DNA from 2 places in the Bradyrhizobium sp. Ken51 genome. Region 2 is predicted to be linked to the other one. Evidence: riboswitches for the same ligand, from Rfam matches in the RefSeq annotation. Region 2 holds a riboswitch; the other holds the start of a gene.
The links. Region 2 has a riboswitch for S-adenosylmethionine ahead of metX (homoserine O-acetyltransferase MetX). Riboswitches for the same ligand answer to the same signal wherever they lie in the genome.
Positions count from the first base shown of each region.

Region 1: another riboswitch for S-adenosylmethionine. It lies ahead of AC0L27_RS30215 (O-succinylhomoserine sulfhydrylase); the one in region 2 lies ahead of metX (homoserine O-acetyltransferase MetX).

Region 1 is NZ_JBVVPB010000023.1:74,470-88,831, reverse strand. It holds gene AC0L27_RS30220 (SGNH/GDSL hydrolase family protein) at 1-907, shown strand, start outside; gene AC0L27_RS30215 (O-succinylhomoserine sulfhydrylase) at 1,052-2,248, opposite strand; SAM riboswitch at 2,319-2,398, opposite strand; gene AC0L27_RS30210 (2'-deoxycytidine 5'-triphosphate deaminase) at 2,509-3,615, shown strand; gene AC0L27_RS30205 (PAS domain-containing protein) at 3,793-4,203, shown strand; gene AC0L27_RS30200 (hypothetical protein) at 4,326-5,378, shown strand; gene AC0L27_RS30195 (MATE family efflux transporter) at 5,542-6,987, shown strand; gene AC0L27_RS30190 (hypothetical protein) at 6,984-7,460, opposite strand; gene AC0L27_RS30185 (SRPBCC family protein) at 7,561-7,962, opposite strand; gene AC0L27_RS30180 (VOC family protein) at 8,151-8,510, opposite strand; gene AC0L27_RS30175 (helix-turn-helix transcriptional regulator) at 8,567-9,406, opposite strand; gene AC0L27_RS30170 (methylated-DNA--[protein]-cysteine S-methyltransferase) at 9,416-9,994, opposite strand; tRNA gene AC0L27_RS30165 (tRNA-Gly) at 10,168-10,241, shown strand; gene AC0L27_RS30160 (alpha/beta fold hydrolase) at 10,246-11,238, opposite strand; gene AC0L27_RS30155 (helix-turn-helix domain-containing protein) at 11,429-12,010, shown strand; gene AC0L27_RS30150 (GNAT family N-acetyltransferase) at 12,020-12,487, shown strand; gene AC0L27_RS30145 (DUF1003 domain-containing protein) at 12,489-13,016, opposite strand; gene AC0L27_RS30140 (LacI family DNA-binding transcriptional regulator) at 13,129-14,187, shown strand; gene xylB (xylulokinase) at 14,269-14,362, shown strand, end outside.
Region 2 is NZ_JBVVPB010000003.1:301,889-316,250, reverse strand. It holds gene ftsE (cell division ATP-binding protein FtsE) at 1-530, shown strand, start outside; gene AC0L27_RS08470 (cell division protein FtsX) at 523-1,491, shown strand; gene AC0L27_RS08465 (YdcF family protein) at 1,565-2,269, shown strand; gene AC0L27_RS08460 (lysophospholipid acyltransferase family protein) at 2,292-3,065, shown strand; gene AC0L27_RS08455 (gamma-glutamylcyclotransferase) at 3,062-3,673, opposite strand; gene AC0L27_RS08450 (DUF2125 domain-containing protein) at 3,784-4,968, shown strand; gene AC0L27_RS08445 (prephenate/arogenate dehydrogenase family protein) at 5,077-6,012, opposite strand; gene hisC (histidinol-phosphate transaminase) at 6,009-7,103, opposite strand; gene AC0L27_RS08435 (chorismate mutase) at 7,136-7,984, opposite strand; SAM riboswitch at 8,188-8,267, shown strand; gene metX (homoserine O-acetyltransferase MetX) at 8,358-9,560, shown strand; gene metW (methionine biosynthesis protein MetW) at 9,576-10,238, shown strand; gene AC0L27_RS08420 (alpha/beta fold hydrolase) at 10,263-11,126, opposite strand; gene AC0L27_RS08415 (TIGR02594 family protein) at 11,327-12,205, shown strand; gene AC0L27_RS08410 (MOSC domain-containing protein) at 12,329-13,117, opposite strand; gene clpB (ATP-dependent chaperone ClpB) at 13,374-14,362, shown strand, end outside.

The DNA.
Region 1 (14,362 bases), on a different contig from region 2:
GTCGCACGCGCAGACGCAGGCCGCGCAAGCAACGCCGGCCCCGCAGCAGTCGGCTAATCCGGCTCCCGCTTCGCCGTCCCAGACCACCGTCGCAGCGACGTCCCCCGACCAGCGTGGCATTACGGCGCGCGCCATCGACAAGGTGAAGCAGGTCGCGAAATCCGCCGGCGACATTTTCAGCCGCGTCCCCTGCCTGTCGCCGAAGGGCGGCTCGAAGGCAATGGGCTCGCTGCCGCACGTCGCGGGCAAGCTCGTCGCCGGCCAGCCCGTCGTCATCGTCGCATTCGGCTCGTCGTCGACCGCGGGATTCGGCGCGAGCTCGCCTGAGTTCAACTATCCCAATCGCCTTGCCGCACAGCTGCACCGGCACTATCCGACCGCGGACATCACCGTCGTCAATGCCGGCGTCGGCGGCGAGGACGCGCCCGAGATGATGAAGCGCCTCCAGAAAGAGGTGATCGATGTGCATCCGGATCTGGTGATCTGGCAGGTCGGCACCAATGCCGTGCTGCGCAATCTCGATCCCGGCGAGACGGCCAAGCTCGTGGAGGACGGCATCGCCAGCATCCAGGCTGCCGGCGGTACTGACGTCGTGCTCGTCGATCCGCAATATTCGCCCGCCGTCAACCAGCGCGCGGACAGCGCCGGCAAGATGGTGAAGCTGCTCGGCAAGGTCGCCGAGCTCCGTCACGTCGGCATCTTCCCGCGCTTCGAGGTGATGCGCGACTGGCACGAGAAGCAATCGATTCCGGTCGAGAGCTTCGTGATCGCCGATGGCCTGCACATGAACGATTGGGGTTATGCCTGCTTCGCCCAGCTCCTCGGCGACGACATCATCCGCTCCGTCGGCCAGATCAAGCTCGGCGTCAACGTGCCCGGGGACGTGCGGACGTACCGGCCGATGTGACTTGTCGTCCCGGCGAAGGCCGGGACCCATACCGCGTGATCCATCAATGGTGCGCGGTGTTCGTGCCGCGCCCCTTAACTCTGGGTCTTCGCCAAACTGCTTCCTGTGGTTATGGGTCCCGACCTTCGCCGGGACGACAATAATTCACGCCTTCTCCAGTGCGGCGGTCAGATCCTCGATCAGATCATCCGCGTGCTCCAGCCCCGCCGAGAAGCGGATGAAGCCCTCGCTGATGCCGAGCGCGGCACGGTCCTCTGGCTTCAAACGTTGATGCGTCGTGGTCGCGGGATGCGTGACGAGGCTCTTGGCGTCGCCGAGATTGTTCGAGATCTTGGCCAGCTTGAGCTCGTTGAGCACGCGGAACGCCGCCTGCTTGCCGCCCTTGACCTCGAGACCGACCAGCGTCGAGCCGCCGCGCATCTGCTTCTTCACCAATGCAGCCTGCGGATGATCGGCGCGGCCGGGAAACACCAGCCGCGAAATCTTCGGATGGCTCGCCAGCACGTCCGCGATGCGCGCCGCCGTCTCGGTCTGCGCGCGCACGCGCACGGCGAGCGTCTCCAGGCCCTTGAGCAGGACCCAGGCGTTGAATGGCGAGATGGACGGGCCGGTCTGGCGCATGAAATTATGGATGTGCTCGGCGATGAACGCTTCCGAGGACAGGATGATGCCGCCGAGACAGCGGCCCTGGCCGTCAATGTGCTTGGTCGCCGAATAGACCACGACGTCGGCGCCGAGCGCGAGCGGGCTCTGCCAGATCGGGGTGGCGAACACGTTGTCGACGACGAGCCGCGCGCCGCCGCTGTGTGCGATCTCGGCAATGCCGGGAATGTCGAGCACGTCGAGCGTCGGATTGGTCGGGCTCTCCAGGAAGAACGTCTTGGTGTTCGGCTTCATGGCGCGCTGCCACTGGTCGAGATCGAGGCCGTCGACGAGCGTGGTCTCGATGCCGTAGCGCGGCAGCAAATCCTGCACGACGTAGAGACACGAGCCGAACAGCGCGCGCGAGGCCACGACGTGATCGCCGGCCTTGAGCGGCGCCAGGATCGCTGTCGTCACCGCGGCCATGCCGGTCGCGGCCGAACGTGCCGCTTCGGCACCTTCGAGCTCGATCATGCGGCGCTCGAACATCGCAATGGTCGGATTGGAGTAACGTGAATAGATGAAGCCGGGGTCCTCGCCCTTGAACCGCGCCTCGCACTCCTCGGCGCTGTTGTAGACGTAGCCCTGGGTCAGGAACAGCGACTCCGAGGTCTCGCCATATTGCGAGCGCAGGGTGCCGGAATGGACCAGGCGGGTTTCGGGACGGTAGTGCGCGGTGGGCGCCGGGGGCTTCGACATAGGATCTCCTCTGCGTGACCATCGAAATGGTCACAAAAAAACCGGCCTGGAATATCTCCACGGGCCGGGATCACAGAGGTCCCCGGCCTGTTTAGCGACTTATTTAACGTGGCTGCAAGCCGGCCGGCTCAAATCACCACGGGATAAGTCATGCTCATATTCCGCAATGCCCTTTCCGTCAAGACGTCCATCGGATAGCCGTAAAACGCTATTATTTCCCCGTGTGTCGGGATGAATTGGACCCCTATGAGGACCCCCGGTTGACGTTCACGGTTGCCGCCGACGCCAATGGTATCCTGCCCGACCGCATGATCGCGGCGATGGCGGAGGGCGGTCTCATCCTGCCCGCATACGATTTCGTCGAGAGCCAGATCCAGCCGGCGAGCCTCGACCTTCGCCTCGGCGACATCGCCTATCGCGTTCGCGCCAGCTTCCTGCCCGGTCCCGGCGCCACCGTCGCCGAGCGCATCGACGAGTTGAAGCTGCACGAGTTCAGCCTCGCCGACGGCGCAGTGCTGGAGACCAACTGCGTCTACATCGTGCCGCTGCTCGAAAGCCTCGCGCTGCCGCCGGAGATCGTCGCGGCCGCCAACCCGAAAAGCTCGACCGGCCGGCTCGACGTCTTCACCCGCGTGATCGCCGATGGCACCCGCCGCTTCGACATGATCGGCGCCGGCTATCACGGCCCGCTCTATGCCGAGATCAGCCCGAAGACGTTCCCGGTGCTGGTCAGCGAAGGCTCGCGCCTGTCGCAGGTGCGCTTCCGCACCGGCGACGCCATCCTCAACATCGACGACCTTGAGGCGTTGCACGCGACCGAGCGTCTCGTCGATATCGACGATGCCGATCTCACCGGCGGCGTCGCCGTCTCTGTTGACCTTTCCGGCGAGAAGAGCGGCGGCTTCGTCGGCTATCGCGCCAAGCGCCACACCGGCGTGATCGACGTCGATCGTCGCGCCGGCTATTCCGTCGACGAGTTCTGGGAGCCGATCTCGGCCCGTCCCGACGGCAGCCTGATCCTCGATCCCGGCGAGTTCTATATCCTGGCGTCGAAAGAGGCGGTGCAGGTGCCGCCCGATTACGCCGCGGAGATGGTGCCGTTCGATCCGCTGGTCGGCGAGTTCCGCGTGCATTATGCCGGATTCTTCGATCCCGGCTTCGGCTATGCCGGTGCCGGCGGGCTGGGCTCGCGCGCCGTGCTCGAAGTGCGCTCGCGCGAGGTGCCGTTCATCCTCGAGCACGGCCAGATCGTCGGCCGCCTCGTCTACGAGAAGATGCTGGCTCGCCCCGACGCCATGTACGGCCAGCGTATCGGCTCGAATTACCAGGCCCAGGGGCTGAAGCTGAGCAAGCATTTCCGGGTGTAGCGATAGCCTCACCTCCGCTGTCATGCCCCGGCTTGACCGGGGCATCCAGTACGCCGCAACCTATCGGTTCGATGACATCCGCTTCTGGAATACTGGATCGCCCGATAGAGTCGGGCGATGACACCGAATCTGTGTCAGGATGAGAAGCGAAATCCGGGCTACGTCCGAGGTGGCGAAATGACAGATCAATCCCAACTGGACGCAAAAATTCTCGACGACGTTGCAGACGCGCTGATCTATTCGGATCGCTCCGGCACGATCATGCGCTGGAATCGCGCATCGTCCGCACTGTTCGGCTTCTCCGCGGACGAAGCGCTGGGCCAGAATCTCGACCTGATCATTCCCGAACATCTGCGCGCCGCGCACTGGAAAGGCTTCGAGGCCGCGCTTGCCAGCGGCGCGATGAAGCTTGCGGGCAAGCCGACACTGACCCGCGCGCTGCACAAGGACGGACGCAAGCTCTACATCGAGATGACCTTCGCGCTGGTGCGGGACGCCGCTGGAGTGGTGCAGGGATCGGTGGCGATGGCCCGTGACGTGACCGAGCGCGTCGAGCGCGAGCGTGCCGCCAAAGCTGCGCAAAACTAAGCCTCGCAAAATTCGTGATGCGGAATTGGCGAGCCGGCGTGCAGGGCGCCCTGCGTGCGGCTCAGCTTGTCCCTCACCGGATGCAGTGACACACTCGATCAAAACAACGATCGGGAGCGAACATGGCCGCCGCATCAGACCCCGCGCAGGAAGCTCAATGGAAACGCTGGCGCGCGGTTGCCGATCTCTATCACGCCTATTTTACCGGCCTGATCCTCACCGTGGTCACGCGGCGCGGCACGGCAGATGCTGCGGAGTTCGTGTTTCGCGTGTTTCGCCGCCAGCAGCAGGAGCGCTTCCTGCCGGGGCTGGAGAAGCTCGGGCTGAGCCATCTGCCGCCCGCTGTGGCGGCCGCGCAATATCACTACCTCTCGAACTGGATCGGCGGGGTGCACGTCGAATACATGTATGAGAGCGACCGCAAAGCCTGGATCCGCTATCCGCCGCCGCGCTGGATCTGGAAGGGCACCGCGATCTGCGGAGTGCCGGGCGAAGTCTCACGCGCAATGCTGCGCGGTTGGCACGCCAACAACGGTGTCGCGCTCGGCGATATCAGATTGGGGTTCGTCTGCACCAAGCAGAGCGTCGACGGCCAGGACGGGCTCGAAGGCTACTATTATCAATATGACCAGCCGCTCGAACTCGACCAGCGCCTCGTGTTCGCGCGGCATCTCGAAGCGCCGCTGTTCGATGCCGCCGCGGCTCCGGCATTGCCGGTCGCAAGCTGGCCGAGACCGCGACTGGAAAAAGCCTATCGCAACTACGCCATGGAATATGTGCGCACTGCCGCGCCCGTAATGGTGCAGCTGTTCGGTCCGGAGGATGCGGGTTATCTCCTGCACCTCACCGGCAAGCTGATCGGGATGCAATATTTCGATGAGGTCGCTGCGGCGCTGTCGATGGGCCGCGGCGGTGCGAGCGAATTCGCGACGTTCCTCAACGCGCTGTTGGTCGCGCAGGACGATGCGGCTGAGACGACACAATCCGAAGGCACGTTTGAAATCCGTCAGCAGAGCTGGAAGTTGATGGACGGCGTCGCCGATCACCACCCAGCTTGCGCCGAGGTGCTGGCGGGGTTGTTCGAGGGGCTTGCCGCCGGATGCGGGCGGCACATCGGCGTGCACCTGTCCCCGACACCGGGCGGCCGTCCGCCGTTGCTCTGGCGCATCGGTTAATTCCTCCACGAAATGCGCTGCCGCAGGGCACGCCTGCACCTGGCGCAGGAGGAATCGCTGCGCGTCGTGCTAACAAGCCTCTCGTTGCGCCCTGCGCGCGAACCAATTCATTGGCACACCTAAGCATTGCTGCGCCGCAAATGGCGCTTCGCCCGGAGAGGACATGTCAGACATCGCCGAAATCCCGGTCGATGAACAAGAGCGTCCGCTGCCGCCGCCCCCGCGCCCCGTGAGGAGCGCGCTGACGGACGGGCCGATCCTGCGCACGTTGCTCGGACTGGCGTGGCCCAACGTTGTCGCGCTCTCCGCCGGTACCTGCACAGTGATTGCGGAGACCTCCTATATCGGACGTCTTGGTGTGGAAGCGCTGGCCGCGATGGCGCTGGTGTTTCCGACAGTGATCCTGACCATGACCATGTCGGGCGGTGCGATGGGCGGCGCGGTAGCCTCCGCCATCGCGCGGGCGCTCGGCGCCGGCGATCGCGAGCGTGCTGGGACGCTCGCCGCGCACGCGCTGCTGATCGGCATCAGCTTCGGCCTCGTCTTCATGCTGGGCATGCTGATCTTCGGACCCAAGGTGCTTGAGATGCTCGGCGGCCGCGGCGAGGTGCTGACGCATGCGATCGCGTACACCCAGGTGTTTTTCGGCGGCGCCGTGCTGCCTTGGCTGCTCAACACCATGGCCGGGGTCCTGCGTGGCACCGGCAACATGAAGCTGCCGTCGCTGTTGATCCTCAATTCTGCGGCCTGGCAGATCGTGCTCGGCGGCACGCTCGGCCTCGGGCTCGGTCCGGTGCCGCAATTCGGCATGCGCGGCGTCGCCGCCGGCGCGCTGATTGCCTATTGCATGAACATCGGCGTGATGGGCTGGTACCTGTTCTCCGGCCGCGCCCGCGTGACGCCGAAGCTGCGCGGACTTCGCATCCAATGGGCGATGTTTTTCGACATCCTCAAAGTGGGCGCCGTTGCCTGCTTCTCGCCGCTGCAATCGGTGCTGACAATCTCGATCTTCACCCACATGCTTGCGAAATTCGGCACCGCGATCCTCGCCGGCTACGGCATCGGTGCGCGGCTGGAATTCCTGCTGACCTCGATCGCGTTCTCGTTCGGCATCGCCTCGGTGCCGATGATCGGCATGGCGGTCGGCGCCGGCCGCATCGCCCGCGCCCGGCGCATCGCCTGGATCGCGGCGGCGAGCGCCTTCGTCGCCGTCGGTGCACCGGCGTGCCTGGTTGCGATCTTCCCCGATCTCTGGGTCAACATCTTCACCGACAGCGCGACCGTGCGCGCGACCAGCCATCAATATCTGTCGACGGTGGCGCCGTTCTACGCCTTCATCGGCCTCGCCTCGACGATGTATTTCTCGTCGCAGGGCGCTGCGAAGGTGATCGGGCCGGTGCTGGCGCAGACCGCGCGGCTGATCTACATCGCGGCGGTCGGCTGGTGGCTGTCGACGCATGATGCCACCGCGCAAAACTTCTTCTGGCTGGCGGCGAGCTCGATGGTCGTGCTCGGCCTGCTCTCGTCCTCCAGCGTGGTGCTGACACGCTGGGGACCGCGCCAAACCAAACCTGCGATCAGGCCGGCTCTGTCGGCCGCTGCGGACTAGCGGTGCCGGTGGCGGCGATGGCCGCCACCGACGTTGGTGAGCCGCATCAGTTGCGGAATCATCGCCATCATGTCGCCGCCACCGGCGCCGCCGAGCATGCCCATGATATCGCCGCCACCCATGCCGCCCATTCCGGTCGGCATGTATCCGCCTGCGCCCATCGGCGCGTAGCCACCGTAATTGGGTGCACCGAAACCGCCGCCGAGATTGCCGCCGCCGAGGCCACCAATTCCGCCGCCGCCATTCTCCATCATGCGGCTCATCATCGGGCCCATGGTCTGCATCATCATGCCGAAGCGGCGCTTGCCCATCTTGGCCTTCATCATCTCCAGCATCGGTGCCATCTGCGTCATCATGTCCTCGCCGCCGGCACCGCCGCCGCCGAGGAACTGCGCCTTTGCCGGCGCGCTCGAAATCGAAAACATCAGCAGCACGGCGGCTGCCTGGCAGATCACCTTGTCCGCACCTCTCATGGCCTGCTCCTCGCGTGCGTGGCGCCGCCGGGAGAGCGGAGCCAACCGGGCGCACGCCGCCATGGTTATTGCGGACGAGGGCTGGGCTCTGTGAGAAAGATCACGCAGCAGCTGCCGGGAACGCTCGGTGTATCGCGGCGACGGCGTCCTTGGTCTGTCCCTGCACATAGGGCGCGAGCTCGTTCGGCAGCATGTCGATGATCCAGACCAGGCGGCATCTCGCCTCGCCCTCCGCGATCACCTGCACCGAGGCGCTGTAGTGCTTCAGACGCTCGTTGTTGATCGCGTAGACCAGCCGCTGCCGCGCATCGTCGCAATCGACCAGCATCTCGCGCGCCACCGATCCGTTGGCGAAGGTGACGACGCGCGCGTCGCCGTCGAGCGTGCAGGCCGTGACGAAGCCCGGCGCCAGCCGCCGATGCAGCGCGCCGAAATCGCGCACCGCATCCCAGACGTCGCGCGCCGGGGCGGAGAGGGGAATGTCGTTGTGGATGGAGGCCATTGTTGAATCCTGGTTGAGTCCTGTGTAGAGAAGCGAGCGATAGCGCCGTCATCTCAGCTGTCATCGCCCGACTTGATCGGGCGATCCAGTATTCCAGTGGCCGCTGTGATGAAATCGAGAAGCTGCGGCGTACTGGATGCCCCGGTCAAGCCGGGGCATGACAATGTGTGTGGTGAGGGCTGCCGTACTCACGTGCAGACCGCCTCGACATTGTTGCCATCGGGATCGATCAAGAATGCCGCGTAGTAAGTCGGGCTGTAATCCTTGCGCGGGCCGGCGCCGCCATTGTCGCGGCCGCCGCTCTTCAAGCCCTCGCTGTGGAACGCCTTCACCGAATCATGATCCCCGGCGCGAAAGGCGATATGGGCGCCATCGGCCTTGCGTCCCTTGTTGAGGTGCAGCCATAGCCCGGGTTCGCCCTTCGGCCCGAAGCCGGCATAACCGTCACCGCTCGAGCACAGGACATAACCGAGCGGCGCCAGCACCGCGGTGTAGAAGCGCGTGGCGGCGTCGAGGTCGGCTACGCGCAATCCGATATGGTCGTACATGGTCGTCTCCATTTCCAAAGCGCGCCGCAATCGGCGCGCGCCGGAGACGAACCTAGTCAGTTGAGGGCAAGCTGTTCTTGGAGAATCTTGCGCTCGCCCTTCGAGGCCTGACGGAACTTGGTAGGCGACACGCCGGCGGCGCGGTGGAAGGTGCGGACGAAGTTGGAGAGATCGCCGAACCCGACGTCATAGGCGATGTCGGTGACGGCGATGTCATCGTCGGTAAGCAGCCGCGCCGCGTGCCGCAGCCGCGAGCGCAGCAAATATTGATGCGGGGTGACGCCGAGCACGGCGGAGAACAGCCGCAGGAAATGGAACGGGCTGAGCCCTGCCTGCCGCGCGGCCTGTTCGAGGTCGACCTCGGCATGCGAATTGGCGTCGATCCACAGCGCGGCTTCCACGGCGCGGCGGCGGTCGCGCGCGGTCGGCGTCGTCGGCTTGCGCGCCTTGCCCGAGACGACATCGACGAAACGGCCGGCGAGGATCTGACCGACTTCGTCGAGACCGAGGTCGCTGTTGCCATCTGCCGCCGTCTGGGCGAGTTCGCCCAGCACCATCAGCTCGGGCAGCGGCGGCGTCGCGCCGACCTGCCAGACGTCGCGCCGGCCGCCGAGCGCGTCGACCAGATCCTCGCTGAGGAAAAAGGACAAGCAGACGTCACCGGCGACATGCTCATGCGTGCAGGTGTATTCCTCGCCTGGCGCGCCGACCAGCATCGAGCCCGCCACCAGATCGAAGAACCCGGCGCGGCAATGACAGCCAAAGCTGCCCGCGCGGACATAGGCGATGGAATGGCCGGTGCGGCATTCCGCAAACGGGCTGTCGTCCGGTCCCGCGTCGCAGCGAAACTCGGAGACGGTCATCGAGGGGGTGGTCAGCAGCGTGGTCGCGTCCATGCCACCTATCTAGGTGGAGGGTCTCGGTGGGGCAACGGGCAGCAGCACGTCGAACAGCGTCTTGCTGGCGATCGGATGGGCGCCCTCCAGCGACAGCAGCCGCCGCTTGGAGATCACCCCGCCATAGGGCGAAAGCCGGTCGGTGTAATTGCCGGCCTCCAGCACCCGGTGGCAGGGCACGATCAGCATGTAGGGATTTTTCGCGATCGCCTGGGCCACCGAATGCGCGGCGCCGGAGGCGCCCAGCGTCTTGCCGATCTCGTGATAAGTGCGCGTCTCCCCGCGCGGGATGGCGCAGGCCGCTTCATAGACCCGCCGGTTGAAGCCGGGCACCCCGCTTGCGTCCAGGCTGACCTCGGAAAAATCAGCATCGCTGCCTTTCAGCAAGCCCACGATGCCCTCGATCGCAAACGCGGCATTCGCGGACGGCCGCTGTTCGCGCGCCTCGGGATGGACCTGGAAAATCCGGCGGCGGGTATCAATCTCCCGCGCCTCCGGCAATTGCACGGCGACGATGCCGGTGCTGCTCCAGATGATGCCGCAACGCCCTATGGTCGTGTCGAATATCGCGTAGCCACGCCCCACCATGCACACGCCCCACTCAGTGCACGTCTCCCCAGACAGGCGATCATAACACCGCCACAATCCGGCGCGCACCCAAAATCTTACCGGAAACTTAAGAAGGGTCGGGCGGGCTGCGCCAAAGCGCTTGGCGAGATGCGCCGTCTCGGCTAATCAGAGCGGGCGCAGGCTGCGCATCCGCGGGCGTAGTTCAATGGTAGAACGGCAGCTTCCCAAGCTGCATACGAGGGTTCGATTCCCTTCGCCCGCTCCATCCTTTAGTTCGGCAGGCTCCGCAGAAATTCCACGATCGCCGCGTTCACCTCCGCCGGCCGTTCCTGCTGCGTCCAGTGTCCGCACCCAGGCAGCATCTTGATCTCGCGCAGTTGCGGCACCCATTGCTTCATGTTGGCAACGTGCTCGGCGGCGCCAGGGAAGGCCATGACCATGTCGTGGTCGCCGGCGATGAAGAGCGAGGGCACGACCACCTTCACGCCCTCGAAGGCGCCCATCAGCTCCCAGTTGCGATCGATGTTGCGATAGTAGTTGAGCGGTCCGCGAAACCCGCTACGGGCAAATTCGGCACCGTAATAGTCGAGATCCGCGCTGCTCAGCCACGGCGGCAGCGGCACCTGCATTTTCGGTAGCAAGCCGTCCTTGCGAGAGACCATGCCGACACCGGCGCTCCGCCCTTGACGCCCGGCATTGGCGCGGATCACCGCCGCGCCCTCGCCGGAACCGCCATAGAGCATCGCGCCGAGCGTTGCGCGCGGATCCCTTTCGAATTCTGCTTCGGCGACACCCGGCTCCTGGAAATACAGTTGATAGAACTGCGCATCCGCCGTCTGCGGCATCACACTCGTCGGCGGCACCGGACCGCGCGGTCGATAGGGCACGCTGAGAATGGCGGCGGCGTGGAAGCGATCGGGCCGCAGGCGCGCCGTGTGCCAGGCGATCGTCGCGCCCCAGTCGTGCCCGACGATGACGGCGTCCTTCGCCCCGAAAGCGTCGAGCACGCCGACGAGGTCGCCGACCATGTGGAGGATCGTGTACTGGTCGATCGCTTCGGGCCGGTCGCTCTTGCCGTAGCCGCGCATGTCAGGGGCGACAGCGTGGAAACCGGCCGCCGCCAGCGCCTCGAGTTGGTGACGCCAGGAGTACCAACCTTCCGGAAAGCCGTGGCAGAGCAGCACCATCGGCCCCTTGCCCTGCTCGGCGACGTTGAGGCTGATGCCGTTGGCCTTGATCGTCCGCTGCGTCGGTTCGCCCATGTCGCCGCCTCCCGGTCATCGTCGTTGGATCTATCCTAGTCGGCCCTATAGGCTCCGCAAAATTTCTAATATATTAGCCCTTCGCTTCCGGCACACACGCATCGCCCAGCTTAAGCTTCTCGCGGCCCTGATGGGGTGCGGTCCTCGTGTCGGGCAATGTTCGGATCAGAGCCCAGGATCTGCAAAGAAAATGGACCAGCAGAAGCTCGATCGCGCGATCGGTCGTCGCTTGAAGACGCTGCGGACGCAGGCCGGCATGACGCTGAATGAGCTTGCCACGCGGTCCGGCGTCAGCCGGGCCATGATCGGGCGAGTGGAGCGGGCGCAGAGCAGTGCGACGGCTGCGCTGCTCGGAAAACTTTGCGCCGCGCTCGACGTGTCGCTCAGCGACGTCGTCGCGTTGGCCGAAAAGCCGCCGGAGCGGCTGGTGCGGCTCGCCGACCAGCCGCACTGGCGCGATCCCGACAGCGGCTATCGCCGTCGGCACGCCTCGCCGACGGACGCGGCGAGCGGCATCGAGATCATCGTCGTCGATTTGCCGGCCGGTGCGCGGGTGCCGTACAGCCCCTGGGGGCGCAACGCCTTCACGCAGCAACTGCTGATGCTGGAGGGCGCGATCGCCGTGCATATCGACGCCAAGGCAGTTCGCCTGCGCGAGGGCGACTGCCTCGACTTCGACGTAATGCGCGCGGTGATCTTCGAGAACGAGACCAGACAGGACGCGCGCTACGTCATCATCACGCGCCGCGGCGCGTCCTACGGCAAGATGTGAGCCCTGACGATGCAGATCCGCACCGGCGACACCTTTGATCCCCGCGTCATCGCGCTGCTCGACCATCACGTTGCGGCGGCGCGAGCACAGACCGCGCCGGGCAGCGCCCATGCACTCGATCTCTCCGGGCTGCGCGCGCCCGACATCGCGTTCTGGACCGGCTGGGACGGCGAGACGCTGGTGGCTGTCGGTGCGCTGAAGTCGCTGTCAGCTGAGCATGGCGAGGTGAAGTCGATGCATACGCTCCAGACCACGCGGCGGCGCGGCTTTGGCGGCGAGATGCTCCGCCACATCATCACGGCAGCCCGCGCGCGCGGCATGGTGCGGCTCAGCCTCGAGACGGGCTCGTGGGACTATTTCAAGCCGGCGCTCGCGCTCTACCAGGCGCATGGCTTTGTCCTGTGCGGCCCGTTCCAGGGCTATGTCGAGGATCCCAACAGCCTGTTCCTGACCCTGGATCTGTCGGCGAGCCGTTAGCTCAGGAGCGCGTCTCCTCGATCCTGTCGAGCACGCGCTCGGGTGCGATGTCCCGGCTTGCCTCCTCCAGATCGCGCTTCGAATCGGGCTGGACGTCGAGCCGCTCGGCGATTTGCGTGAGGAGGCGGGCGACCTTGGTCAATTCGTGCTCGGCGAGAAGGCTGATCTGGAGATCGAGATCGGCGCGCTTGTCCGCTGCTGCGCTCATGCGGTTCTGCGAGATCAGCACGAAAGTCGACAGGAAGATCGCCTCGACCGAAGCAATCATCGCCAGCACCACGAAGCTCTCGTCCCAAGCCGGGATTCCCGCCAGCCAATGCAGATTGGCGATGATCCAGAAGCCGAACACCGCGACATGGAGGTAGACGAACGCCATGCTGCCGGTGAACGCCGTGATCGCATCGGCAACCTTTTCCTGACCTCTGGACGCGCGCTGCTCCCGGCGGCGGCGCTCGACCAGGGCCTGGATGTTGCGCTCGAGCGTCGGGCTCAATCCCTCGCCGGGATCATGGGTGATATCATTATGCACGCGGCAGCAACGGCGGACGGAAGAGGCTGTTCCTAGGTTCGGCTGCGGGAAAATGCGTGCCGTCCCTCGAAATGAGTTGCGTACCTCAAAACACCTCTGCTAGCCTTCAGTCATGGCCGATACGCTCACCACGACCGCGCTGACGCTGAAGGACATCGCCCGCCAGGCCGGCGTCAGCCTCGCGACGGTGGACCGCGTCCTGCACAATCGTCCGGGCGTGCGGCCGGATACGGTCCGGCGCGTCAAAGAGGCGATCGAGCGCAATTCGTTCCAGCCGCATGTGGCCGCCGCCGAGCTCGCCCGCGGCCGCGCCCGCCGTTTCGCCTTCGTGATGCCGTCGGGGCCGAACCCGTTCATGCAGCAGATCCAGGATTATCTCGGCGAGATGTCGGGCTGGCTGTCGTCCCGCCGCCTCGGCGTCGAGACCGTCGCAACCGACGTGTTCGATCCGTCCGTGCTCGCGGCTTCCCTGGAAGGGCTCTCTGACGATTACGACGGCGTCGCCGTGGTGGCGCTGGACCATCCCGGCGTCCGCGCCGCGATCGACGATCTCGTCGATGCCGGCACCAGTGTCGTGACGCTGGTCTCGGACGTACCGTCGTCGCGACGGCACCATTATGTCGGCATCGACAACATTGCCGCGGGGCGCACCGCAGGCGCGCTGGTCGGGCGGCTGGTCGGACAAAAGTCCGGCAAGGTCGCGATCGTCGCGGGCTCGCAGGGCCTGCGCGACCATGCCGAGCGCATTTTTGGCTTCAACCAGGTGATGGCGTCGGAATTCCCCGGCCTCAGCGTGCTGCCGGTGCTCGAAGGACGGGACGAGGACGCGCGTTCGGAACAATTGTTGGCGCGGCTGCTGGGCAGGCATGCCGACATTGTGGGTCTTTATAATGTCGGTGCCGGCACGCAAGGCGTCGCCAACGCGTTGAATGAAAAGGCGTTGAGCGATGACGGCCGCGACAGGCAGGTGGTGTTCGTCGGACACGACGTCACCGCGCTGACGCGCCGGCTGCTGCTGCAGGGCGTGATGCATGCCGCGATCTCGCAGAACCCCGGACACGAAGCGCGGGCCGCCGTGCGCGTGCTGCTCGCGCTCGCCCGTGGCGAGCCGATCTTGCGCGAACAGGAGAAGATCAGGATCGACATCGTGATGCGGGACAATCTGCCTTAGCGGCAGGTGGAATTCAAAACGACCCGGTGCGGATAAGGCGACTTGAGTTCGCACACCGCAACAGGCGAAAGGGAGGATGGCGTGTATCTCGGTATCGACATCGGCACATCAGGTGTGAAAGCGGTGCTCGTGAGCGAAGCCGGCGCGGTTGTCGCGACGGCGGCGCGCGAGCTTG
Region 2 (14,362 bases):
TGCTGCGCCTGTTGTTCCTGTCGCATCGCCCGACGCGGGGCCTCGTCAATTTGTTCGGTCACGACATCTCGCAGCTCGGCAAGGACGAGATCGCAAACTTGCGCAAGCGCATCGGCATCGTGCTCCAGGATTTCCGTCTGCTCGACCACATGACCACCTATGAGAACGTCGCGCTGCCGTTCCGCGTCATGGGCCGCAGCGAATCGAGCTACCGCAAGGAGGTCATCGACCTCCTGAAATGGGTCGGGCTCGGCGAGCGCATGGACGCGCTGCCGCCGATCCTGTCCGGCGGCGAAAAGCAGCGCGCGGCGATCGCCCGCGCCGTGATCTCGCGGCCGCAGCTGCTGCTGGCCGACGAGCCGACCGGCAGCGTCGATCCGACGCTCGGTCGCCGCCTGCTGCGGCTGTTCATCGAGCTCAACAAGTCAGGCACGGCCGTCATCATCGCCACCCACGATATCGCCCTGATGGACCAGTACGAGGCGCGACGCTTCGTGCTGCACCAGGGACGGCTGCACGTCTATGAGTAGGCCCGACGAACGCGGCGTGCTGGTCGATCTCGGACAGGAGGGGCCGCCGCTTCCGGCCCGGGCGCGCAACATGTCGCCGATCGTGCCGCGCGCCTCGATCCATGGCCGCGCGCTGGTCGCCGTCGTTGCCATCATGACCTTCCTGGCTTCGATGACGACCGGCACGGTGCTGCTGGTCAGCGCCTCCGCCGCCGAATGGCAGTCGGACGTCGCGAGCGAGATCACCATCCAGGTCCGCCCGCAGGCGGGCCGCGATCTCGAACGCGACACCGCGGCGGTAACCGAGGCCATGCGCGCGCAAGCCGGCATCGTCGAGGTCAAGCCGTTCACCAAGGACGAGAGCGGCAAGCTGCTCGAGCCCTGGCTCGGCACCGGCCTGTCGATGGACGATCTGCCGGTGCCGCGCATGATCATCGCGCGCGTGCAGCCCGGCACGGCGCTCGATCTCGTCGCCTTGCGCGCCCGCGTGACCCAGGTGGCGCCAAGCGCCAGCGTCGACGATCACCGCGCATGGATCGAGCGCATGCGCTCGATGACCAACGCCACCGTGCTCGCCGGCCTCGGCATCCTCGCGCTCGTCATCGTCGCCACCATCATCTCGGTGTCGTTCGCGACCCGGGGTGCCATGGCGGCGAACCGTCCGATCGTCGAGGTGCTGCATTTCGTCGGCGCCGGCGACCGCTACATTGCCAACCGCTTCCTGCGTCATTTCCTCAGGCTGGGGCTGGAGGGCGGCGTGATCGGCGGCGGCGCCGCCATGCTGGTGTTCGGCTTCTCCGAGTCGATTGCAGGCTGGTTTTCCGGCACCCCCGTCGGCGACCAGTTCGCCGCGCTGCTCGGCACCTTCTCGCTGCGGCCGTCCGGCTACATCGTGCTTGCGGTGCAGGCCGTGCTGATCGGCGCCATCACCGCAGTCGCCTCGCGCCAGACGCTGTTCGCGACGCTGAATGATGTCGATTGAGGCCGACAGACCGGACTCCACTTCGCCTCAAAACGTCCTAAAATCGCCTCTGGGAAGGGATCACCGACATCGCATGACCGCGCCGACCGACGATCGATCGCCGAAACTGCCGCGCGGCTGGCTGCGCGCGGCCGTGATCTCGACGATTGCGCTCGCTTTCGTCGGCGCCGCGGCGGGCTTCATTGCGTTTCTGTCGCAATTGCGCGGCGCCGAGATCGCGCCGGACCGCAGGGCGGACGGCATCGTGGTGCTGACCGGCGGCTCATCGCGGGTGTCGGATGCGATGGAGCTGCTCGCTGCCGGCTACGGCAGGAGGCTCCTGATCTCCGGCGTGCACCCGACCTCGACGGCGAGCGACATCTCCCGGACGTTGCCGGAGAACCAGTCCTTCATGCGTTGCTGCGTCGATCTCGACCGCACCGCGGTCTCGACCCGCGGCAATGCCGCGGAAGCGCGGCGCTGGGCCGCGGGGCGCGGCTTCAAATCGCTGATCGTCGTCACCTCGAACTATCACATGCCGCGCGCGCTGGTGGAATTCTCGCATGCGATGCCGGAGACGACACTGATCCCATTCGTGGTGGTCGGCGACAAATGGCGCGAGGAGCCGTGGTGGACCTCGGCGTCCACCTTGCGGCTGCTGCTGTCGGAATATGTCAAGTACATCGCGGCCGAGCTCAGGGTGCGGCTGGAGGATTTCGGGATTGACCTTTCGCCCGAGATGTCGGAGCAGCCTCCCGGGCTTCAACCGAAGCGGCCCGCCACCGCACAGGCCAACTGATCGGCAATTGATCGGATCATCGATGTTCTTGATTTTCCTGCGATCGCTCGTGTTCAACGTGCTGTTCTACACCGTGCTGGTGTGCCTCGCGATCGTGGCGCTGCCGACCTTCGCATTGCCGCCGCGCGCCATGCTCACGGTCGCGCAATGGTGGGCAAAGGCGACGCTGTTTCTGATGCGGGCGGTCTGCAACATCAAGGTGGAATTCCGCGGCCTCGAAAAGATTCCGACGGGGCCATTGGTCGTCGTGGCGAAGCACCAGTCGTTCTGGGAGACGTTCGTCCTGCCGGGTTTTTTCGACCGTCCGATTTTCATCCTCAAGCGTCAGCTCATGCAGATCCCGGTGTTCGGTCAGTTCCTGGTCAAGACCGGGATGATCGCGATCGACCGCAACGCCGGCGTCAAGGCGCTGCTGGACATGACGCGGCGGGCCCGTGAGGCGGTGCGCAGCGGCGGGCAGCTCGTGATCTTTCCCGAAGGCACGCGCCGTGCCCCGGGCGCGCCACCGGACTACAAGAGCGGCTTCGCGCAGATCTATTCGTCCTGCGGTGCGCAGTGCCTGCCGATCGCGCTCAATTCCGGCCTGTTCTGGCCGCGCCGCACCTTCATGCGCTATCCCGGCACGCTGGTGGTGGAATTCCTCGATCCGCTGCCGCCAGGCTTGCCCAAGGACGAGTTTCTCTCCCGTGTGCAAACGGCGATCGAAGACGCGACCGGCCGCCTCGTCGAAGCGGGCCGCAGGGAGCAGGAGCAGCTGATCGGCTCGGCGCCGAGCTATGCGCCGTCCGAGAGCTAGCGGTTTTCCCGATCGTCCACTGGAGCCGGCGCGTGCTGAGAATGCGCATCACCATGCAGCATCGTGGCGAGCTGATGCAGCGGCGCGTCGCGAAAACCTTCGGCCTCGATCGCCTTCACCGTCGCGGTCACGTAGTCGCGGTTGGCGCCGGACTGGCCGTGGCCCTGGAGCACGTGGCGATGCTGGTCGGCGAGCGACAGCCGGCCCGCATATTGCACATGGCCGCGGTCGACGACATAGGCGAGCGCGGAGACGCGCTGCCGTGCGTCGTTCTCCAGCCACACCGAGCGCATGACTTCGCGATAGACCGACGTCACCTGCTCGCGCGCGCGCAAATAGCCGACGACGTCGGCGCGGTTCTTTTCGGCGACGCGGAAGGCGATGCCGCGGCAGGCGCCGCCGCGGTCGAGGCCGAGCACCAGACCCGGCTTCTCCGGCGTGCCACGGTGCACGAAGGAATAGACACAGAGCGCGCGATGCTCGCCGACCAGCCGCGCCGGGACGCGCTCCTCGAATTCGAAGCCCGGCCGCCACATCAGCGAGCCGTAGCCGAACACCCAGAGGTCGCCCTTGGCAGTGGTGACGGAGGGGAGGGTGATTTCCGACATTTCGGGCACGGCTACCAGAACCGCGCCCCCAAACGAAGCGAATTCTCCGCCTTTCGGAGCAAGCCAAGCTCGCTTACATTTGACAAAATCAGGGGTCAAAGGGTCGCCGCATGTCCGATATGACCGTTGCCGCAGGCCGGCGCTCCCGTTGGGGCCTTTTCATCGCCCCTGTCATCCTCCTGATCCTCGCGGTGGCGTGGAGCGGCTTCTGGTTCTATGCGGCGTCGCAGGCCGAAATCGCCGCCGATGCCTGGCGCGCGCAGGAGGCCAAATCCGGCCGTATCTATGATTGCGCCAAGCGCTCAATCGCGGGCTTCCCCTTCCGCTTCGAGGTCCAGTGTTCCGGCGCCAGCGTCGCCCTGGTGTCGCAGAACGCCAGCAAGACGCCGTTCACGGCGAAGCTCGACAACATCCTGGTCCTCGCCCAGGTCTATGATCCCAAGCGCGTCATCGCCGAATTCACCGCACCCGCGACGCTCACTGACGGCGTCACGCAAAACACCTTCGTCGTGAACTGGAGCAAGGGTCGCAGCAGCGTGGTCGGCTTGCCCGCCGTGCCGGAGCGCGCCTCCATCGTGTTCGAGGAGCCCACCGTCAATCGTGTTGACGGCAGCGTGCAGGTGCCGCTCGCGCGCGCGAAACAGGTCGAGCTGCATGGACGCCTTGCGGATGGATCGCCGTCCGATCATCCCGTGATCGAGACCGTGCTCCAGATCGCGCAGGGCAGCATCCAGGGCGTACATCCGCTGCTCGCCGAGCCGTTCGAGGCCGACACGCGGGCGAAGATCACCGGACTGTCCGACCTCACGCCAAAGCCGTGGCCGCAGCGCTTCCGCGAGATCCAGGCCGCCGGCGGCCATATCGAGATCGTGCAGTCCCGCATCCAGCAGGGCGAGATGATTGCTGTCGCGGCCGGCACGCTCGGGCTCTCGGCTAACGGCCGTCTCGACGGCGAGTTGCAGATGACGGTGACGGGGCTCGAGCGCGTGATCCCCGCGCTCGGCATCGAGAAGATGCTGGAGGAGGGAGTGCCGCAGGCAACCCTCGATCGCGTCGCGCCCGGCGTGAAGTCGCAGGACCTCAACAATCTGTTCGGCGCGCTCGACCGCGCCGTTCCCGGCCTCAGCAAGGTCATCAAGCAGAACGCCAATGCCGGCGTTGCCGCCGGCATCAATTCGATCGGAACCGAGAGCACGCTGGAAGGCAAGAAGGCCCGCAGCTTCCCGCTGAAGTTCGTCGACGGCAATGTGCTGCTCGGCCCGGTCAAGGTCGGCCAGATCCCGCCGCTGTATTGATTGCTCCGTCATTGCGAGCGAAGCGAAGCAATCCAGACTTTCTCTTCGGAGACAGTCTGGATTGCTTCGTCGCTGCGCTCCTCGCAATGACGGAGGTGAGAGGGGTGGCTACGGCTTCTTCAGCGCCGCATGCGGCCGGCCGAAGTCGGGCGCGGCAGAGTCCTGGCCGATTTCGACGATGCCGCGGCGGATGGCGCGGGTGCGGGTGAAGTGGTCGAACAGCGCCTCGCCGTCGCCGCGGCGGATTGCGCGGGTGAGCTTTGCCAGATCCTCGGTAAAGGTGCCGAGCATCTCCAGCACGGCTTCCTTGTTGGCGAGGAAGACGTCGCGCCACATCGTCGGATCGGAGGCGGCGATGCGCGTGAAATCGCGAAAGCCGCCGGCGGAGAATTTGATGACTTCCGATTCCGTCACCTGCGCCAGCTCGTCGGCGGTGCCGACGATGGTGTAGGCGATCAGATGCGGCAGATGGCTGGTGATCGCGAGCACGAGATCATGATGATCCGGCGTCATGATCTCGACCTTGGCGCCCATCGCCGCCCAGAACGCGCGCAGGCGGTCGGTGGCAGCTGCATCAACGCCCTCTGGCGGGGTGAGGATGCACCAGCGGTTGATGAAGAGCTCGGCGAAGCCGGAATCGGGGCCCGAATGCTCGGTGCCCGCGACGGGATGCGCCGGCACGAAATGGATGCCATTCGGCAGATGCGGCGCCATATCCCTGACGATGGCGCCCTTGACCGAGCCGACGTCGGAGATGATCGCGCCAGGCTTGAGGTGCGCGGCGATCTCCTGCGCCACCGGCCCGCAGGCGCCGACGGGAATGCAGAGGATGACGAGATCGGCGTCCTTCACGGCTTCCGCATTTGTCCCCACGACCTGATCGACGATGCCGAGCTCCATCACGCGTGCGCGCGTCTTCTCCGAGCGCGCGGTGGTGACGATCTCGCCAGCCAAGCCCTGGAGCTTCGCAGCGCGCGCGATCGAGCCGCCGATCAGGCCGAAGCCGATCAGCGCGACGCGCTGGAAGTGCGCGGTCGCGCTCATCGTCCGGCCATGAAGTCGCGCAGGCCCTCGACGACGAGGCGGTTGGCCTCCTCGGTGCCGATGGTCATGCGCAGCGAATGCGGCAGTCCGTAGTTCTTTAACCCGCGCAGCACCAGCCCGCGCTTGGTGAGGAAGGCGTCGGCTGCATCCGAGGTCTTGCCCTCGGTCGGGAAGTGGATCAGCACGAAATTGGCAACGCTCGGCGTCACCGTCAGCCCGAGCTTGCCGATCTCCTCGGCGAGCCAGTTGCGCCAGGTTTCGGTGAACTGCTTCGACATGGCCTGGTGTGCGGTGTCCTCGATCGCGGCAACGGCAGCGTACATCGCCGGCGTCGACACGTTGAAGGGACCGCGGATGCGGTTGACCGCGTCGATGATGTGCTCGGGGCCGAACATCCAGCCGATGCGCAGCGCCGCGAGACCATGGATCTTGGAGAAGGTGTGGGTCACGACCGTGTTCTCGGTCGTCGCCACCAGCTCGATCCCCATCTCGTAATCGTTACGCGAGACGTAGTCGCAATAGGCTGCGTCCAGCACCAGCAGCACGTGCGAGGGCAGGCCGGCGCGCAGGCGCTTGACCTCATCGAACGGCACATAGGTGCCGGTCGGATTGTTGGGATTGGCGAGCCAGACCAGCTTTGTCTTCGGCGTCACCGCCTTGAGGATGGCGTCGACATCGCAGGTGAGGTTCTTCTCGGCCGCGACGACATTCTTCGCGCCGACCGCCATGGTTGCGATCGGGTAGACCAAGAAGCCGTGCGTGGTCGAGATCGCCTCGTCGCCGTGGCTGAGATAGGTGTGGGCGAGCAGATTGAGGATCTCGTCCGAGCCGGCGCCGCAGATGATGCGGTTGGGATCGAGCCCGAAGGTGCGCCCGATCGCTTCGCGCAGCACGCGCGAGGTTCCTTCCGGATAGTCTTCCAGATGATCCGCAACGTGCTTGAACGCCTCGATCGCCTTCGGCGAGGGCCCGAACGGCGTCTCGTTGGCCGAGAGCTTGAAAACCTTGCGGCCGGGCTCTGCCACCGGAGTCTTGCCGGGCGTGTAGGGCGCAATATCGAGAATGCCGGGATTCGGCACAGGGCGGGACATCTTCAACTCCGGAATGGCAGGCGGTTCGCGACTTACGATTTCGACCCGGTCGGGGGCACCGTATAGCGCGTTGCGTGGCTGCCGACGAGGGCCGTGGAGCGCACCGAGGCCCCCGCCTCGATCAGGGCAGCCTTGATTTTGTCGAGGCTGCTCGTCGCGGTGACCGAGACCAGCAGCGCGGCGCCGTCGAAGGCGGTATCGGGCACGGCCACGATCTCGGCGAGCGGTGACAGGGCGCGCGCGACCTCGGCGTTCCACCCCGACACGCGCACGCTGAAGGTCTCGACCTCCGTCACCAGCGCGCTGTCGGCGACGCGCGAGACTGCGAACACGGGCAACGCCGCCGGATGGTCGGCGCGCTCGACGAAGGGCAGCCGCGCGATGATTTTTGGCGCGCCGGCTTCTTCCAGCGACAGCCACCACGGCGTGCGGCTCGAGGTCGCCGAGACCAGCGCCAGATCGCCCTTGGACTTCGCGACGGCCTCGACCGCCGCCTGCGCGCTGAAATGCGCGACGTAAGGCACGGTGAAGCCGAAATGGAATCGCGCGGAATCGCGCATGGCCGGCTCGCTTGCCGAAACATCGGCATGCACGGAGAACGGCGCCTGGACGTAAGTGAACGTCGCGATGATGACGCGCCAGATGCTCTCGACGGTGTCGAGCGGCAGGATACCGCGATGGCGCTGGACGAGGTCGCGCATCATGGCGGCCTCACGCGCAGGCCGAAACGCCGAGCCGACCTCCTGGGTCTGCTTCACCTGGATCAGGCGGTCGATGATGTCGCCGCGCTGCATCAGCAGGCGATGCATGCCCTCGTCGATCGCGTCGATCTCCTTGCGCAATTCCTGGAGCGATGGTGGCGCGGGCGGACGTTGGGACATGTCTGTGAGGTGCTGTTGAGAGGCGTTCCAATACGGATCAGGCGAGCCGTCACCGCTGCGATGAATGCCTGATTAGGCAGTCGGGGCTGCGAAAGCAAAGAGAAATGCAAAGGCAAATCGGGGCCGTTCCGCCCGCGGCGCGACAGGCGAATTTGGTCGATCCGGGCCGCGACTTGACGAAAACCGTCCAAGACGGTAGTTTTTAGCCGTTCCGTGGTCATTTGAGCCGGCCGGCTTGCAGCCACGTTAAAAAACTCGCTAAACAGGCCGGGGACCCTTTCGATCCCGGCCGAACCTATCGTTCAGGCCGGGTTTTTCATGGCCTGATGTCAATGCGGTCACCACGACGATCGCAAACGAGGTCGATGGTCAGATGGTTGGCGTCCAGTCAATTCCGAGTCCCGCGATCACCGCCGACGAGCGGTCGCACGAGGTGGATCATCCGAGCTCGCAGGTCGCGCAGTTCGGCACGGAGCAGCCGCTTCGGCTGGATTGCGGTGTCGATCTCAGCCCGTTCCAGATCGCTTACCAGACTTACGGTGAGCTGAATGCCGATCGCTCCAACGCGATCCTGATCTGCCATGCGCTGACCGGCGACCAGCACGTCGCCAATGTGCACCCTGTCACCGGCAAGCCCGGCTGGTGGGAGACCCTGGTCGGCCCCGGTCGACCGCTCGATCCCCGCGAGTATTTTATCATCTGCTCCAACGTGATCGGCGGCTGCATGGGCTCGACCGGTCCGGCATCGATCAATCCCGCGACCGGCAAGGTTTGGGGTCTCGATTTCCCCGTCATCACCATCCCCGACATGGTGCGCGCGCAGGCGATGCTGATCGACCGGCTCGGCATCGACACGCTGTTCGCGGTCGTCGGCGGCTCGATGGGCGGCATGCAAGTGCTGCAATGGACTGCGGCGTATCCGAGCCGCGTGTTCTCCGCGCTGGCGATCGCCTGCTCGACACGACACTCGGCACAGAACATCGCGTTCCACGAGCTTGGCCGCCAGGCGGTGATGGCCGATCCCGATTGGCACCATGGCGGCTATGCCGATCACGGTATCCATCCGCATCGCGGGCTCGCTGTCGCCCGGATGGCGGCGCACATTACCTATCTCTCGGACGCCGCGCTGCATCGAAAATTCGGACGGCGCATGCAGGACCGCGAGCTGCCGACCTTCTCGTTCGACGCCGACTTCCAGGTCGAGTCCTATCTGCGCTACCAGGGCTCGTCCTTCGTCGAGCGCTTCGACGCGAACTCCTATCTCTATCTGACCCGCGCGATGGACTATTTCGACATTGCCGGCGACCATGGCGGCGTGCTGGCGAAGGCGTTCGCGGGAATCCAGACCCGCTTCTGCGTGGTCTCCTTCACCAGCGACTGGCTGTTCCCGACCTCGGAATCGCGCGCGCTGGTGCACGCGCTGAATGCGTCGAGTGCGCGGGTGTCGTTCGCCGAGATCGAGACCGATCGCGGTCACGACGCGTTCCTGCTCGACGTGCCCGAGTTCTTCGACATCGCCCGTGCCTTCCTGCAGTCGGCAGGCAAGGCGCGCGGGCTTGCCGCCAAGAATGCTTAACAAGGACGGCTAGGCATGTCTGTACAGGAAGCGTTGCCGCTGGGCGGCGTTGCGACCGGGCGGCCCGGTGATTTTCGCGCCGACCATGTGCTGGTCGCCGAGATGGTCAAGCCGGGCTCGAAGGTGCTCGACGTCGGCTGCGGCGAGGGCGACCTGCTCCAACTGCTGGAAACCCGCGGCGTCGACGGCCGCGGCATCGAGCTGTCGCGCGAGGGCGTCAACCGCTGCGTCGCCAAGGGTCTGGCGGTGGTGCAGGGCGATGCCGACACCGACCTCGTGAATTATCCGGATGACGCCTTCGACTACGTGATCCTGTCGCAAACCTTGCAGGCGACGCGGCAGCCGAAAGTGGTGCTGGAGAATTTGCTGCGCATCGGCCGCCGCGCCATCGTGTCGTTCCCGAATTTCGGCTTCTGGAAGATGCGGCTCCAGCTCCTGATCGGCGGCCACATGCCGCGCACGGAGAATCTGCCGGCAAGCTGGTATGACACCGCCAACATCCATTTCTGTACCATCAAGGACTTCGTCGAACTCTGCGACGCGATCGACGTCAAGATGGAACGTGCCGAGGCGCTCGACCTCTACGGCCGCCCGCTGCGGCTGCGGATGCCCTGGTGGGTGTGGAATCTGTTCGGCGAGCAGGGCGTGTTTCTGCTGACGCGGGGCGGCAGGAAGTAGTTTTTCGTCATTGCGAGCGTAGCGCTAATGCGCCGCCAGCGATCTCGGATCGCGTACCGGCCATCTTCCCGCTTCCACCAGCGTGACGAACCGTTCCACCGTTTCGTTGAACAGGGCGGGCTCTTCGAGATTGAGCACGTGGCCGGACTTCGGAAACATGGCGAGCCCCGCCGCAGGCAGATGCTTCTTCAGGAACAGGCTTGCGCCCACGCACGGATCGTCCTCGTCGCCGCAGATGATGAGTGCCGGCTTCGTGGCGCCTCTGATCGCGTCCGTCATCGTAAAGATCGAGGGACGGCCGGCATGAAACCCGCGCATCGTCCGCGCCGATCCCTTGGCGTCGTGCCGCGCCAGGGCAGCGTAGAAATCGGCGTGGCCACGCGGGTCCTTCACCAGGAAGGGAATCCGGCTCGGCGCCTCGCGCGTGACTTTTGCGACTTCGGCTGAGCCGAGCATCTCGAATTGCTCCGCGTTGGCGCGGCACTGCTTGCGCCAGGCGTCGAGGTTCTCGATCTCCGAGCCTGAGCCGACGCCGGCGAGCGTCATCGACAGCGCGCGTTGGGGCGCGTTGAGCCCGATCTGGAGCGACGAATAGGCGCCCATCGAGAGGCCGACGAAGTGCGCGCGATCGATCTTCAGATGGTCGAGCACCGCGAGCGCATCGGTATAGAAATGCGTATAGCCGTAGACCTCGCCATCAGGCACGTCCGATGGCGTGTAGCCGCGCGCGGAATAGGTGATGCAGCGATGGCCGCGCGAAAAGTAGCGCATCTGCGGCTCCCAATTGGTGTAGTCGGCCGCGAATTCGTGCAGAAAAATAATCGGCGTGCCCGCGCCTGCTTCTTCGAAGTAGAGACGACAATTGTCTTTCGTGAGGGCGTGAGGCATCCGGTTTTCTCCCTGAGGTGGCTGCGGCATTGGAATGCCGTCCTGCGGTCAGCGCATATGATGCTAACACTTGTTAATCATCGTCCAAAATCTTCGCGACCGCGTCTTGTTCTCGCCACATCGGGATACTGATACAGCCCGCGGATGTCGGCCACCGCACGGGCCGATTGGGAAGTGGGGGTGTCAACGAAGGATGAAGAATGTTCGAGTTGTTTGCGTCTCGCCTGTCGCGCTGTGTCGTCGCGCTGGCTGTTTTCTTCGCGGCGATCGCCGCACTCGCCTTTCCGGCGTCAGCACGACCTCATCGTCATAGCACAGAGCGGTACGCTTACGCTTACACGCATCACGCCAGCAGACATCATCATTATTCCCGATATCACGCACGCAGCTCGCGCTTCGAGCGCGGCGCGGCGCAATTGCAGGCGAGCGGCTTCGGCAACACCTTCGCCAGCTATGACCCGAACGCCAATAGCGGCGGCATCGCCATGAGCGGCAGCGGTGGAATGGCCATGAGCGGCAGCGGTGGAATGGCCACGAGCGGCAGCGGTGGGATGGCCATGAGCGGCAGCGGTGCAATGGCCATGAGCGGCAACGCTGGAATGGTTACCAGCGGCGGGATGACCACGCGCGCCAGCCGTCGAATCGCCACGAGACGTGGCGGTGGCCTGGCCACTGACGCGAATGTCGGCGGCATGGCCAATAGCGCGACGAGCAGCGGCGGCTTTGGCGGCGGGTCGGGCCTCGTGTCCGAGGCGCGCCGCTATGTCGGCGGCAATCCGACCGGCCGCGGCAGCCTGTGGTGCGCGCGGTTCATGAACATGGTGCTTGAGAAAACCGGTCACCGTGGCACCGGCTCCGATATGGCGAATTCGTTCGCGCATTACGGCACGCGCGTCTCCGGTCCGCAGGTCGGCGCCATCGCGGTCATGTCGCGCGGCGGCCGGGGCGGTCATGTTGGCATCATCACCGGTGTCGACGCGCAAGGGAATCCGATCATGATCTCAGGCAATAACGGCAACCGCGTCCGCGAAGCACCGGTCTCGCGCGGCCGGATCTATGCCTATGTGATGCCGAATTGAGGTTTCTTCTCCCCGTCATTGCGGGGAACGAAGCGACGAGGCAATCCAGACCGTCTCAGCAGATCGATATCTGGATTGCTTCGCTGCGCTCGCAATGACGGAGTACGTGGAGCCGGCGCCGCGTCACACCAGCTTCGGCTCTTCCAACGCAACCGCGTCACCCACGCCGATGTCGCCGTCGGCGATCACCTCGGCATAGATGCCGCAGTCCATGTGGCCGAGATTGCTCGACAGCGCGGCCGGGATTTCGAGATCGCGTCTGGCGGTATCAGGGTCGACATTGGTAGCCGGGCAGCGCTTGATGCGCTTGACCACTTGCAGCCGGGCCTGTCCGATCGCCAGCGTCTGGCCGACGAGGTCGAGTTCGGACCAGGCCGGCCAGCCCTTCACGTAGAGATTGGCGCGGAAGCGCAGCGGGTGGACGGCGGCGCCGCCGAGCATGGTCTCGAGCGCGCGGACGCTGTCGAGATTGATGATGGACACGACCTTGCGGGCGACGTCGGAAAAGCTGTGGTCACGGCCGGACAGGACCTTGGGCGGGCCCTTCAGCTCCGGCTGAAAGTTGTCCCTGAAATAGTCCTCGACGGCGGCGCGCCCGGCCGCGGTCTCGAGATCCCCACTGGCGACGATCTGGCCGTCCTTGCGGATGATCAGGCGGTTGGTCGCGTCCTCGAACCGGCTGTCGAGCGAAGCCAGCCGCTCATTCCGCGCCAGCATCAGGAACTGGGTCTTCGGCTTCCACTGCGGCTCTTCCGGATCGAAGCCGCTGGGGCCGTTCTCGATGGCGTAGCGGCGGTCGGCGGGCAGGGTCTGGCCGGCTCGCAGGAAGACGCGAAGCAGGGGCTCCGGCGTCAGGCCCTTGATCGCGTAGCGGTAGAGGCCGGTGATCTCGCCGGTCTGGCTGGCTGTCATTGCGCTAGGTGTCATGCCGCTACTTAGGGGATTCGGCCCACCGGCGCCAAGCGGCGGGTCCGCGCACGAAATTGTGAACTCGCCTCTTCCGGTCCGAAGCCTCGCTTCCCACATCTGGGTCAGGCCGGCGCCAGCGCCGGCTGATAACGACCGTTACCGGTTGAGAAACGTCAATGCGGTAATCGGAAACCCAATGAAGATGCCGTTTGGAGTGCCTTAGAGGGCTCCAGGGGCAGGCCGAGGGAAAGACCACGATATGAATATCGACAAATATACCGAACGCTCCAGGGGCTTCGTCCAGTCCGCGCAGTCGCTTGCGGTGCGCGAAGGGCACCAGCAGTTTTCGACCCTGCACGTCCTGAAAGTGCTGCTGGACGACAATGAAGGCCTCGCTGCCGGCCTGATCGACCGCGCCGGCGGCAATTCCCGCGCAATCCTGAAGGCGACCGAGGACGCCTTGAGCAAGGTGCCGAAGGTCTCAGGCGGCGGCGCCGGCCAGATCTATCTGGCGCCCGAGCTCGCCCGCACTTTCGACGCCGCCGAAAAGGCCGGCGAGAAGGCCGGCGACAGCTTTGTCACGGTCGAGCGGCTGCTGCTCGGCCTCGCGCTGGAGAAGACCAGCGAGGCGGGTGCGATCCTGGCCAAGGGCGGCGTCACCCCGCAGAACCTCAACGCGGCGATCGAAGCGCTGCGCAAGGGCCGGACCGCCGACTCCGCAACCGCAGAGAACGCGTATGACGCGCTGAAGAAATATGCCCGCGACCTCACCCAGGCGGCGCGCGACGGCAAGCTCGATCCGGTCATCGGCCGCGACGAGGAGATCCGGCGCACGATCCAGGTGCTGTCGCGCCGGACCAAGAACAATCCGGTCCTGATCGGCGAGCCCGGTGTCGGCAAGACTGCCATCGCCGAGGGCCTGGCGCTGCGCATCGTCAACGGCGACGTGCCGGAGAGCCTGAAGGACAAGAAGCTGTTGTCGCTCGACCTCGGCTCGCTGATTGCAGGTGCAAAATATCGCGGCGAGTTCGAGGAGCGGCTGAAGGCCGTGCTCCAGGAGGTGACCGGGAGCGAGGGCAATTTCGTCCTGTTCATCGACGAGATGCACACGCTGATCGGCGCCGGCAAGGGCGATGGCGCGATGGACGCGTCCAACCTGCTCAAGCCTGCGCTCGCCCGCGGCGAGCTGCACTGCATCGGCGCGACCACGCTCGACGAGTACCAGAAGCACGTCGAAAAGGACGCGGC